DNA from 4 places in the Telluria sp. Soil_C_11 genome. Region 2 is predicted to be linked to each of the others. Evidence: predicted binding sites of a transcription regulator. Region 2 holds the regulator's gene; each other region holds the start of a gene.
The links. Region 2 encodes FNR, which switches genes on or off when oxygen is low (the NO sensors DNR and NnrR bind a similar motif). Its sites were predicted from a motif close to TTGATNNNNATCAA; they were not measured.
Positions count from the first base shown of each region.

Region 1: AC3A6M_RS14545 (lipid-binding SYLF domain-containing protein) is a predicted target of FNR. The motif match lies at 1,849-1,862, and genes of this name have one in related genera.
Region 3: AC3A6M_RS14145 (lipid-binding SYLF domain-containing protein) is a predicted target of FNR. The motif match lies at 1,362-1,375, and genes of this name have one in related genera.
Region 4: AC3A6M_RS09655 (XrtA system polysaccharide chain length determinant) is a predicted target of FNR. The motif match lies at 1,987-2,000, and genes of this name have one in related genera.

Region 1 covers NZ_JBDGIN010000007.1:292,093-295,347, reverse strand. Annotated here, with positions in the region: gene AC3A6M_RS14555 (universal stress protein) at 1-70, opposite strand, end outside; gene AC3A6M_RS14550 (universal stress protein) at 114-950, opposite strand; gene AC3A6M_RS14545 (lipid-binding SYLF domain-containing protein) at 985-1,716, opposite strand; gene AC3A6M_RS14540 (hypothetical protein) at 1,944-2,225, opposite strand; gene AC3A6M_RS14535 (HlyD family secretion protein) at 2,119-3,060, shown strand; gene rbbA (ribosome-associated ATPase/putative transporter RbbA) at 3,057-3,255, shown strand, end outside.
Region 2 covers NZ_JBDGIN010000002.1:373,469-376,723, reverse strand. Annotated here, with positions in the region: gene AC3A6M_RS04605 (cytochrome ubiquinol oxidase subunit I) at 1-1,008, opposite strand, end outside; gene fnr (fumarate/nitrate reduction transcriptional regulator Fnr) at 1,227-1,997, shown strand; gene AC3A6M_RS04595 (L,D-transpeptidase family protein) at 2,085-3,255, shown strand, end outside.
Region 3 covers NZ_JBDGIN010000007.1:204,626-207,880, reverse strand. Annotated here, with positions in the region: gene AC3A6M_RS14150 (alpha/beta fold hydrolase) at 1-473, opposite strand, end outside; gene AC3A6M_RS14145 (lipid-binding SYLF domain-containing protein) at 596-1,306, opposite strand; gene AC3A6M_RS14140 (DUF2784 domain-containing protein) at 1,416-1,787, shown strand; gene AC3A6M_RS14135 (universal stress protein) at 1,796-3,166, opposite strand; gene AC3A6M_RS14130 (universal stress protein) at 3,185-3,255, opposite strand, start outside.
Region 4 covers NZ_JBDGIN010000004.1:361,388-364,642, reverse strand. Annotated here, with positions in the region: gene AC3A6M_RS09665 (XrtA/PEP-CTERM system exopolysaccharide export protein) at 151-741, opposite strand; gene AC3A6M_RS09660 (S1 family peptidase) at 892-1,593, opposite strand; gene AC3A6M_RS09655 (XrtA system polysaccharide chain length determinant) at 2,038-3,255, shown strand, end outside.

The DNA.
Region 1 (3,255 bases), on a different contig from region 2:
ATGCGGCGTAACGTATGCGTGCGGGGGCGTGGACCGATTGATCGACGTGCACCAGAATGGTCTTGAGCATGGCGTCCGGCTTCCTGGAATGGCACTGAATCGGTATCGAACCTTCAATGGGCCAGCAGCACGGGCACCGGAACACGCCGCAATACGGTGCGGCTGACGCCCCCCAGCAGTATTTCACGGTAGCGTGAGTGACCGTAGCATCCCATGACCACCAGGTCGGCCTTCCGGTTTTCGGCCAGGACCAGCAAGGCGCTGCCGACTTCCGCGCGGGCATGGTGCCGGTGCACGTCGACATTGACCTTATGCCTGGAAAGGAAATGCGCCATGTCAGTCGCATCCCGCGGCGAACGGGCACTCGAGCTTTCCTCGTCGAACAGGACAACCTCCACCTCCTTCGCGCGCGCCAGGAACGGCAGCCCCAGGCGTACGGCGCGTGCCGCCTCCGGACTCGCATTCCAGGCCACCAGGACGCGCTCGAACGCGGGCGTATGTGTCCCGCCATGCGGCAGCACCAGCACTGGGCTCGGCGAATTCATTGACACGTATTCCGGGATGCCGGCGCCCGCGGCATAGCCGGAGGGCCCCGGGACTGTCGGGCCGACGATCGCCAGGTCGGCGTACAGGGCCTGGATCGCGAGGCCCATGCCGGGCTCGTCGTCATCGATGCGGTTCTCGAACGACGCGACGCCGGCCTTTCGGGCCATTGCATCGAATTGCGCGGCACGCTGCTCGGCGGCCTCGCGCAGTTCGCCGAACAAGGGCGTCAGGTCGCCCAGCTCTACCCCGGGCAGGAGGGCCTCGCGGATGAAGCGGGAGAGCCCCGTCTGCGTCACCCCGATCAGGTGGGCCTGCTGGGCATTCGCGAGCTGGGCGGCGAACATCACGCGATCGGACGAGGCTGGGGAATCGTCGACGTGAACAAGAATCGTTTTGTAATCCATGATCGGCATCCTGGATGCGTGGCCTGGGCGATTGTCAGCGGCCGGTTTCGCCCGCGGCCAGGGCCTGCACCAGCTGGGCTGCCTGTGGATTGCTCGATTTGCCGCCGATAATGTCGCTGGCGGACAGGGCATGGCGATAATAGGCGTTGTTGAGATTCTGGCTGAAGCGTACACCGTTCAATTCCACCGTTGCCGCATTGCCGAATAGTCCTTTGGTGTCTGACCAGGCGATGACATCGCCAGCGCCGGCGCCCGCCGAGCGCTCCGCCATCTTGCTCCAGTTAATGACCGTCAGGCCGGCGCTGGCGCTCAGCGACACGGTGGTTTTCTTGAGAAACGCGTCGATGGCCTTCTGGTTATTCAGCAGGAAGGCGAGCATGCCGCCTTGCGCGCCGACCTGCAAACCAAGGCTCAGTCCGCCGGTGTTGTAGAAGACCGGTTGCGACCAGCTGCCGTCGTCGCGCCTGACGACCAGCAAGCCCGCTCCGCCTTCCGCGCCGATGGCGGCGGCCGCGCGTTTGTAGGAAGGTACGATGAAAAGAGCCTTGGCCGCCGCCAGCAGCGATCGCATGCGGGGATCCATTTCCAACCGGCGGACCACGTTGACGGCGTCCGAGACGTGATGTTCGGCGGCAGTCATCTGGCGGTCGGCGGACGCGGTCGTGTCAGTGCTGGCGGGGCGATTGTCCTGCGCAACGACCAGTCCAGGGCTTGCCAGCAGCAGGGCGACCACGAATCGCAGGGCGTTTTCGCTTATTGCATCCATTGCGTACTCCTTTACGCAGGAAGATTGGGTAAGGTCAATGCTAGCCCTCCGGGATACGGCTCCGGTATGACTCAGATCAAGAAACATATTCAAGATCTCTGGCGAGAACTCCCTTATTCATGGCAGTCCGATTTGATTTGCGTCATACCTGCCGCCACGAACCCGCTCTTATAGTGGTAAGTATTGATATAACGCTAGGTTCTCTGTCATGGGACGTCCTGCGGGCCTCAACGTCCGGCGTGGCGCCCGCTCAATGCGGGCAGGACGATGATGAGCAAAACACTGATGAAGCGCATCGCCGCGGGCTTGGCCGTACTGCTGCTCGCGGCGGGCGGCGCCAACGCCTGGCGGATATCGCGGCAGCAAGGACCTGGACCTGGATTTGTCAGCGGAAACGGCAGAATCGAAGCGGTCGACATCGACATCGCCACCAAATTGCCGGGACGGGTAACCGAGGTTCTCGCCGATGAGGGCGATGTGGTAACGGCGGGCCAGGTGCTTGCGCGCATGGATGCCAGCTCCCTGCATGCCCAGAAAAGCGAGTCGCTTGCACGCGAGCAGCAGGCGCGCGATGCCGTGGCCGGTGCCCAGGCTCAGCTCGCAATGCGGCGCAGCGACCTCGCCGCGGCAGCGGCCCTGGCGGCGCAGCGCGAGAGCGAACTCGACGCGGCGCGCCGGCGTCTGGCGCGCTCCACCGTGCTTGCGCAGGCCGGCGCCGCGTCCTTGCAGGAACTGGATGACGACCGCGCCCGTACCGCCGGCGTCGAGGCCACGCTGCGCGCGGCCCTCGCCCAGATCGACGCCGCGCGCGCCGCCGTCGCCGCGGCCCAGGCGCAGGTCGTGCAGGGCCGTTCCGCGGTCGAGGCCGCCGTCGCCACGACCGCCAGGATCGATGCCGACCTGCGTGACGAGCAGCTTGTGGCGCCGCGCGCCGGCCGCGTCCAGTACCGCGTGGCCCAGCCGGGTGAAGTGCTGGGGGCGGGCGGCAAGGTTCTCAACCTGATCGACCTCACCGACGTCTACATGACCTTCTTTGTTCCCGAGACCGCCGCAGGGCGCATAGCGCTCGGCACCGAAGTGCGGCTGGTGCTGGACACCGCGCCGGGCTTCGTCGTCCCCGCCACTGTCAGCTACGTCGCCAGCAGCGCGCAATTCACGCCCAAATCGGTCGAGACGGCGAGCGAACGCCAGAAACTGATGTTCCGTGTAAAGGCCCAGGTCGACCGGCGCCTGCTGGAACGCTACGCCGACCAGGTCAAGGCAGGCGTACCCGGGGTTGCCTGGATACGCCTGGATCCGGCCCGGCCCTGGCCTGCGGAACTAGCGCTGCGGAGCGTGCCGTGAGGGACGCCGGAGCGGCGCCGCCGGTGGTGCGGCTGACGGGGCTGGGGTTGCGGTATGGGGCCGTGCATGCCCTCGACCGGATCGACCTCGCCCTGCCCAGCGGTCGGATGAGCGCCCTGATCGGGCCGGACGGGGTCGGCAAGTCGAGCCTGCTCGCAACCATCGCGGGCGCGCGCCGGGTCGAGGAAGGGAGGC
Region 2 (3,255 bases):
CATCAGCAGGCCCAGCCCGACCATCAGTCGGAAACTCCAGAAGATGATCAGCGAGTTCGGCCGCTGGTCGGGCGGGAATTCCTTGAGGCCCTTGATCTGGCCGGCCCAGGTATGGGTCAGGATCCAGCTGCCGACCCGCGGGATGCCGACCGCGAACCTGGTTTCCTCGTCCTCCATCGACGGGATGCCGAACAGCAGCAGCGGCAAGGGCTTGTCGCCTTCGTTCTGCCAGTGCCCTTCGAGGGCGGCGATCTTGGCCGGCTGGTGCTGCAGGGTGTTCAGGCCGTGCATGTCGCCGACCACGGCCTGGATCGGCGCCACCACCAGCACCATCCACATCGCCATCGACAGCATGGTGCGCACCGCCTCGTTGCCGCGTCCCTTCAGCAGGTGCCAGGCGGCCGAGCTGCCGACGAACAGCGCGGTCGACAGGAAGGCCGCGATCGCCATGTGCGTCAGCCGGTACGGGAACGACGGATTGAAGATGATCCTGAGCCAGTCGACCGGCACCATGCGGCCCTCGACGATGGCATAGCCCTGCGGGGTCTGCATCCAGCTGTTCGAGCCGAGGATCCAGGTGGCCGAGATCAGGGTGCCGAGCGCCACCATGCAGGTGGCCAGGAAGTGCAGCCCGGGCCCGACCCGGGTCCAGCCGAACAGCATCACGCCCAGGAAGCCGGCCTCGAGGAAGAACGCGGTCAGCACTTCGTAGGCCAGCAGCGGCCCGGTGATGGCGCCGGCGTATTCCGAAAAATAGCTCCAGTTGGTGCCGAACTGGTAAGCCATCACGATGCCCGAGACCACGCCCATGCCGAAGTTGACGGCGAAGATCTTCAGCCAGAAGTGGTACAGGTCGACGAAGACCTGGCGTTTCGTCTTCAGCCAGCACAGTTCCAGCACGGCAAGGTAGCTGGCCAGGCCGATGGTGATGGCCGGGAACAGGATGTGGAACGACATCGTGAACGCAAACTGCACGCGCGCCAGGTCCAATGCCGCCAAACCGAACATGGAAGTCCCCCGCATATTGTCGTGTGCAGAATCTAGCATGGGCCGGGCCGCGCACGATTGGCAGTGTGACAAGGCAGGTCCGGGCCGCGAACGGCTTTGGCACGGCGAAAATGCCACAAAGTATGGACAGAAGGCCGGCCAGCAGGCCAGCAGGCGGCCCCGGGCGTGACAACGGGCCGTATAATCAAGGTATTTACCGCCACCGCCTCTTCTTTCCGATGCTCCAGGCCATCCACTTTCCGAACGACGACAAGCCCCTGAACGTGCAGGCGCTGAAGGCAAGCTGCTCGGCATGCAGCATGCACCAGCTGTGCCTGCCGATGGGCCTGGAGGATGCGGACATCGACCGCCTCGACAAGATCATCGGCAAGCGCCGCCGCCTCGAACGCGACGAGCCGCTGTACCGGATGGGCGAGCCCTTCCGCAACCTGTACGCGGTGCGCTTCGGCCATTTCAAGACCTACCAGGTGAACGCGGCCGGAGAAGCCCAGATCACGGGTTTCCAGATGGCCGGCGAGCTGCTGGGCATGGATGCGATCAGCGGCGACCGCCACCACTGCGACGCCGTGGCGCTGGAAGACAGCGAAGTCTGCGAAATCCCCTTCGCCAGCCTGGAAGACCTGTTCGGCCACGTGCCAGCCCTGCTGCGCCACTTCCACCGCATCATGAGCCAGGAAATCACGCGCGAACAGAACGTCATGCTTCTGTTGGGCAATATGCGCGCCGAGCAGCGCTTCGCCGTGTTCCTGGTGAACCTGTCCGCCCGCTACGCCGCGCGCGGCTACGCGGCCAACAGTTTCCAATTACGCATGTCGCGCGAGGACATCGGCAACTACCTCGGCCTGACCATCGAAAGCATCAGCCGCCTGCTGTCGCGCTTCAAGAAGATGGGGCTGGTGCAGGTCGACAAGCGCGAAGTGATCCTGCTCGAACCGGCGCGCCTGAAGGCGATGGCGGCCGGGACCGAGCAGTGCAGTCCGATGGCGTGAGGGCGCACGCCTGGCTAGCGCATCGGTATCGCTGAACGGGTATGATTCGGATCGGCAACGTACGGTTGCCGAAGTCCGAAGGTAACAATGAAACTCAGCAAGAAAATCGGCGCCGCCCTCGCGCTTTGCGCAGCCGTGGCACTCGTCCCCTGCTCCACCCTCGCGCAGCCCATCCCCGCCACCATCCGCACCCTGGCCGTCCAGGCCACACAGTCGTCCGCGGCGCCCTCGGGCCCCTACGACGAACGCGGCTGGCTCGAGCGCTTCTACGCCCCGCGCAAATACGCCCCCGCCTGGAATCCGTCGACCGCCGCGGCCGCACTATGGGTGCTGCGCCAGGCCAGGCTGCAGGGCCTGGACCCGCGCGACTATGGCGCCGACGCGCTGCAGCGCCAGTTGAGCGCGGGCGACGCCGATATCGCCCGTTTCGACGTCGCGCTCACCGCGGCGATGCTGCACTACCTGGCCGACCTGCGCGTCGGCCGCGTGCGCTCCGAATACCATACCCGCCTGCCCGATGCGCGCCTGAAGCAGTACGACCCGGTCGAACGCCTGCGCGCCGGACTCGCCGGCGGCAAGCTGCAGGCCGCGGTGCAGGCGGCCGAGCCCCAATTGAACCAGTACGGCCGGGTCAAGGCGGCGCTGGCGCATTACCGCGAGCTGTCCCGGCAAGCCTGGCCGGCGCTGCCGAAACCGGACGCCAAGGTCGTGCCCGGCGGCGCCTACCCGGCCGCGACGGCGCTGTACAAGCGCCTGGTGCTGCTGGGCGACCTGCCGGCCGATGCCCCGCCGCCGGCCGAGGGCACCTACAGCGAGCCGATGGCCGAGGGCGTCGAGCGCTTCCAGGCGCGGCATGGGCTGCTTGACGATGGCGTGCTGGGCCGAGGCACCATCGACGCCCTCAACGTGCCCTTGGCGAAGCGCGTGCGCCAGCTCGAACTGACGCTCGAGCGCCTGCGCTGGCTCCCTGATCTGGGCCGCGGCCCGCTGATCGTGGTCGACCTGCCGGCGTACCGCCTGTGGGCGTTCCAGAACGGCGGCGGCGATGCGCCCGGCGCCGAGCCGCCGCTCGAGATGCGGGTGGTGGTCGGCACCGCGCTCAAGACGGAGACCCCGCTGTTCGTCGGCCAGATGCGCTACCTCGAGTTCAACCCGTACTGGAACGTCCCGCGCAGCATCCTGGAAAAGGAAATCCTGCCGAAACTCGCGCGCAACCCTGCCTACCTCGCGCAGAACGAGATGGAGACGGTGCCGCCGG
Region 3 (3,255 bases), on a different contig from region 2:
CCGCCCAGCGAGTGGCCGGCGATCACGGGCCTGGCGTCCGTGCCGCCCGCGTCGGCGGCGATGGCCTGGCGGCAGGCGCTCAACAACCGGTCCGCGTAGTCGGCCAGGCCGAAGTCGTGCTTCTCGACGGCATCGTCCGCACCGGACTCGTCCAGAGGCGCCCATTCGGCCAGGTAGACCCGGTAGCCGCGCTCCAGCCAGCGCCGCACCACGCTGACTTCGGGCGCCAGGTCCCAGATGTAGGCGCGCTTGATGGGCGCCGGCACCAGCAGCACCGGCGGGCCGTCGGCAAATTCCGCGCCGAAGCGCCGAAGCTTGAGGCCGGGCTCGCTGTGCAGGAGGGTGGAGGGGGTTGGCCGCGGGCCGTAGCCCGCACGCTCCAGCATCTGGCCGCGTGCCTGGCGGCTGCGGTCCATTTGCTTGAGGGCCAGGGCACCGAGGGTGCCGAATGAATTCCAGTTTGTCGGGTACATGGCGGTCTCGTCTTCTTCAGGAAGACTGCAATGTACGCCAATGCGGCAGGCATACCAATGCCGCACCGGATAAATGACGCCTCCCTTTGCGGCCGGCCAAACGCTTATCCGCAGGGATATTTCTACTTGCCCAAAACCTTCCGTAAGGCATCGGCCTGGGTATTCATCTCGGTGCTGTCGATCGTCTGCAGCGCCGTCATCGTCTTGCCGTAGTAGGCCTCGTTCAGGCGCTGGTTGAAGCGGATGTCGTTGAGCGCCAGGGTCGCGGCATTGCCGAACAGTCCCTTGCTGCCGGACCAGGCCACCACGTCGCCGGTGACGGTCCCCTGGGCGAGACGGGTGAAATTCACGACGGTGATCCCGGCGTCGGCGCTCAGCGAGAAATTGTTACGGTTGCGGAAGTGATCGACGGCCTTCTGGTTCATCAGCAACAGGGCGAAGGGACCGCCCTCGACGCCCGCCTGCAGGCCGACGCTGATCCCGCCGATGTTGAAGAAGGCGGGGTTGCCCCAGCTGCCGTCGCTGCGCCTGACCATCAGCACGCCCGGGCCGCCTTCGCCGCCGATGCCCAGCGCCGCACGGCCGTAGGTGGGCACCACGTAGACGCCGCGCGCCTTCGCCAGCAGGTCCGGCATGCCGGCTTCCCGGTTCATGGCCGTGACCACGGCGACGGCGTCGCTGATGCGCTTGACGGCGGCCTGCTGGCGCCGGGTGGCGGTGTCGTTGCTGGCCGGGCTTGCCGCCCGGTCCTGCTTGACGGCGGGGTTGGCCATGGCCGGCGACAGCGCACACAGCAGGAGCAGGGCTGCAGCGGCGGGGATTTTATGTGGCATGTCGTTCTCCTTCCTGCGGTTCACATGCAGAATAAGTGGGTGATATGTCTGGCGTTTGATGTCGATCAGTCGTGCTGTCCACCTGTATCGCAGCGGGTACACTGAAACCATGCTCTACCGTTTCCTCGCCGATGCCGTCCTGCTACTGCATGTCGGCTTCATCCTGTTCGTCGTGTTCGGCGCGCTGCTGGTGGCGCGCCGCCACCGCTGGCTGCCCGTGCACCTGGTGGCGGCGGGCTGGGGCGTGCTGGTCGAGGCTAGCGGCGCGGCCTGCCCGCTGACCTGGGCCGAAGTCTTTTTCCGGCAGCTGGCCGGGGAGGCCGGCTATGAGGGCGGCTTTGTCGACCATTACCTGCTGCCGCTGATCTATCCGGCCGGCCTGACGCGTGGGCTGCAGCTCGGGCTGGGCGTGGCCGTGCTGGCCATCAATGCGATCCTCTACCTGTGGATCTGGCGCCGGCGCGCGAGCGGGCCAGCCTGATATCCCGCTCAGTGCACCAGCAGGGCCGGGATGCGCGCCTCGGCCAGTACGGTGCGGCTGGCGCCGCCCAGGCACAGCTCGCGCAGCCGGCTGTGGCCGTAGCAGCCCATCACCAGCAGGTCGGCGTCCAGCTCGTCGGCCACCGACAGCAGCGCGTGGCCGGTATCGCCGCCATAGTCGGCGACGCAATCGCGCACCAGCACGGTGGCGTTCACCCGGTGCCGTCCCAGGAAGCCGAGCAGTTCTTCCTGCTGGGCCGCGCACTCGGCCGGCGCCAGGGCCGGACCGGACAGCATGGTGACGGTCACCGCGTCGGCCCGGCGCAGCAGCGGCACCGCGGCGCCCATCGCGGCCGCGGCTTCGCGGCTGCCGTCCCAGCCCAGCAGGATGCGGCGCGCCACGCCGGTCTCGGGCGGATCCACGCCGTACGGGATCACCAGCACCGGCCGCGGGCTGTTCAGGATCACGTAGTCGGGCATGCGCAGGACGTGGTCGGACACCGATTCGGCCGGGTCGTCCTGGCTGACCACGACCAGGTCGGCGAAGCGCGACAGCATGGCCAGGCCGTCGTCGGCTTCGTCCGGCACCAGCCGGGTCTCGTGCGGGACCCCGCGCTCGCTGGCGATCGCTTCGAAGCGCGCCAGCGCCAGCCGGGCGTTTTCCGCCAGCGGATCGAAGCAGGCCGCGCTCAGGGTGCCGGGACGCGCCTGGTAGCCGTCCGGGAAGATGGCGCGCGAAACGCCCATCATGGCGGCCCCCAGCAGATGGGCGCCGTGCTCGCGCGCCAGCAGGGCGGCGGCGTGGATGCGCGCCGGCGCATGGCGCGACAGGTCGGCGTGGACGAGGATGGACTGCAGCGACATCGGAATCTCCATCGGGAAGGCGAAGGGTTCGGGCGCGGCGTGTTCGCGCGCGCGGCGCGGCGGGCGCGGCGGCGCGGGGTGGGGCGCACGCGCGGCGCGTCCGCGCATGCGCGGCGGGCCGGCCGGCGGTGGCAGCTGGTGCGGCAGGGCCAGGTCGGCGCTGATGCGGTGCAGGGACAGGATGTCGGTCAGCGCCGCCACCAGCTGGCGCGCCAGCCCGAGCTGGCCGGACTCCACCTGCGGCAGCGTATGGTGCAGGGCGGCCAGGATCGCGGCGTTTTCCTGGCGCTGCTCATGCACCCGTTCCTCGAGCCGCTTGACGCGGCAGGCTTGCATGACGGTTTCTTCGTGCCGCAGATGGGCTTCGACCTCGGCGATGATGTCCACGTAATCGTGCGCAAACGTCGCGTCCGGCGCGCCTGCGCTGCGCGCCAGGCGAGTGCACAGCAGGCGGCGCGCGTGGCGCAGCGCGGCGGTATAGGCCGGCGGCTGGATGGGCGGGCGATGCAGCCTCATCGTCTCTCGATCGTTCCCTCAATGCGCGATCAGCAGCGGCACTGGCGCGCGCTCGAGCAGCTCGCGCGTCGTGCCGCCCAGGATCCACT
Region 4 (3,255 bases), on a different contig from region 2:
TCACCTCTCATAAAAGCAAATTCCGGGCCATTAACACGGCATTCCGAAAAAAATATTTCAAATCAGGCGCTTAGGGCCTGATGTACCACCCGGAAATTTCCATTGTATGCCGGAACGCCGATAAGTGTAAAAATTATCGACGCAACAGTATTAGAAGAAACTTTCGGGGATCACCAGCACGTCACCCGGACGCATCGGCATATTCGCCGAGATATCGCCGTCCTTGATCAGGTCGTCCAGGCGTACGTTGAACTTCTGTTGTTTACCGTCGACGGTACGGATCACGCTGGCACGGTTGCCCGACGCAAACTCGGTCACGCCGCCGACTGCGATCAGCACGTCCATCAGGCTCATGTCACGGCGATACGGCAGGGCCTGCGGTTTGGCGGCCTGTCCGATGACGCGGATCTGTTCGCTGAAGTTGCCGACGAAATTGGTGACGATCACGGTCACCACCGGCTGCTGGATGAACTTGGCCAGCGATTTTTCGATATCGCGCGCCAGTTCGGTCGAGGTCTTGCCGGCAGCCGGCAGGTCTTCGACCAGCGGCGTCGTGATCTTGCCATCCGGGCGCACCGGTACCGACATCGACACCTCGGGGTTGCGCCACACCATGATATTCACGGTATCGCCCGGTCCGATCAGGTAGTCGGGGTTGGTGACCTGGGTTTGCGGGGCGGCAGCAGTCCTATGGAAAGCACAGCCGGTCAAGGCCAGCGCCAACACAGCGGCGGCCGCCACTGTCGTATGTTTAATCAGGTTCGCCTTGTACTTGCCCACGTCATTCCCTTTCGTCGAACACAAATATGTTAGTAAGCCATCAACAGTGAATTATTTTATACCATAGTGCTTTAGGAAAAACCCCGCACGATAGAAATAGTTCTTAATACATTACTTCTGTTGCATCAGCGTCTTCACATATTTCACCGGCACCGCGTAGGTAATGCCGCTGGGATTGCTGATCGCCGTCTCCTTGAGCCCTTTCACGAACACGGCGTTGATCACGCCCCAGACTTCGCCGCTGGCCGGATCGTAGACAGGGCTGCCGCTGTTGCCGGGGTACGCGGTCCCGTCGAGCTGGAAGATATCGAAGGAGGTGCGCTGCAGCTGGGCCAGCTGGCGCGCATCGAGCTTGCGCGAGCTCAGCGACGGCATGACGATCGGTGTGATAGCCGCCAGGGTCGCGCGGTGGGTGGCCGCATGCAGGCCCAGCACCATGCCCAGCGGGTAGCCGGTGAAGGCCAGGTTCTGGCCCTCGCCCACTTCGTCGGAATTTCCCAGCTTCAGCGCCGGCAGCGGCGGTCCGCTCAGGCGCAGATGGGCCAGGTCGTGTTCGTTGTCGCGCGCCACCAGCTGGGCCGGGCGGAAGCGCACCATGTCGCCATCGCCGGTCACGATGCCGAGCTGTTCCATGTGCGCCTCGTCCAGCTTTTCCGGCACCACGTGGGCGTTCGTAATCACGCTCAAGCCATCTCCCACGATGAAACCGGTACCGAAGAACACGGTCGAGGGACTGCGGGTGCGCTCGAAAGTGCCGACACCAACCACCGAACGCTTGACGGTTGGAATGACCGCAGTCAGGTCGGCACCCATCGCCGGTGCCAGCGCGCAGGCCGCCACCACCCCAAGCAGTCGCCGCCGGACGGACCCGGGCCAAGTTTCGCGGGCGCACCAACCGTGCACCCCTTTTTGCAATTTAGACATTACAATGAATCGATTTCTTTTAGAAAGTTGCGATTTCGCAAGTCTACCCCATGAGCGCACCGCAAGAAAAAATACGTTGCCCCAATGCATCTTATTCCCGCAAACTAATAGAGATTTAATCAATATTTTGTAAAACCAAAGCCAAAAACAGCGTATCTTCGGGTTTCTCAGTGGAATTTGTGTTGTAGGCGGGGTACTCCCTGTTGAAGTCTTCATATTTTTCATGTGCTTAATTGCAATTGCCCGAAGTACCAGCGATGATGCGATGTATTCCATTTTCCTTTGATTCGGATCAGCCCAAGACCCCGAATCCTTCATGGTGAGATTGACACGATGGCAGAGATCACAGCCACCCTCCTGAATTTCCTTAAAGCAATCGGCAAGTACCGTTGGTATGCCGTCGCCATTTCCTGGACCATCGCGGTAATCGGATGGGCCGTGGTCATGCGCCTGCCCAATCAGTACGACGCATCGGCCCGGGTCTACGTCGACACGCAAAGCATCCTCAAGCCTTTGCTGTCGGGCATGACTTCCCTGCCCAACCTGGACCAGCAAGTCGTGTTCATGCGCCGTACCCTGATCAGCCGCCCGAACGTCGAGCGCCTGATGCGCATGGTGGACCTGGACGTCAAGGCCAAGGACACCAAGGAGCACGAGAAGATCGTCGATGAGCTGATACAGAACATCAAGATCGCCGGCACCGAGCGCGACGACATCTATACGATCACCTACAGCTCGGACAACCCGAAGCTGGGCAAGGACGTGGTGCAGTCCCTGCTGACCATCTTCGTCGAGGGCAGCTTCAGCGGCAAGAAGCAGGATTCGGAAAAGGCCGTGCAATTCATCGACGACCAGATCAAGTCGTATGAAGAGAAGCTGACCGCGGCCGAAAACTCGCTGAAGGAATTCAAGATCAAGAACATGGGCCTGCTGCCGCGCGAAGGCGGCGGCGACTTCAGCAGCCAGCTGATCCAGGCCACCGAACAGCTGAGCCAGGCGCGCCTGCAGCTGGCCGAAGCCGAGCAGGCCCGCAACGCGATCCGCCGCCAGATCTCGGGCGAGCCGGGCAAGGGCGGCGAGGTGACGGCCATCGGGGCGACCGATCCGGACCTGGAAGCGCGCATCGTCACCACCCAGAAGAACCTGGACGCCCTGCGCCTGCAATACACCGAGCAGCATCCGGACATCGTCGCCAACCGCCGCCTGATGGAGCAGTTGCTGGCGCAGAAGGCCGACCTGTCCAAGCAGAAGAAGCGCAGCGCCGATCCGGGCGCCGGCTACAGCCCGATGCTGCAGCAGCTGAACGTGGCGCTGTCGCAGGCCGAGGCCCAGGTGGCGTCGATGCGCATCCGTGTCGAGGAATATGCGACCCGCGTCGCCCGCCTGCGCGCGCAGAGCGCTTCGGTGCCGGAAGTCGAAGCCCAGCTGGCCCAGCTCAACCGCGACTACCAGGTCAACAAGGAAAACTACCAGAAGCTGCTGGAACGCCGCGAGCAGGCGCGCCTGTCGGGCGACCTGTCGTCCGCCACCGACATGCTGACCTTCCGTGTG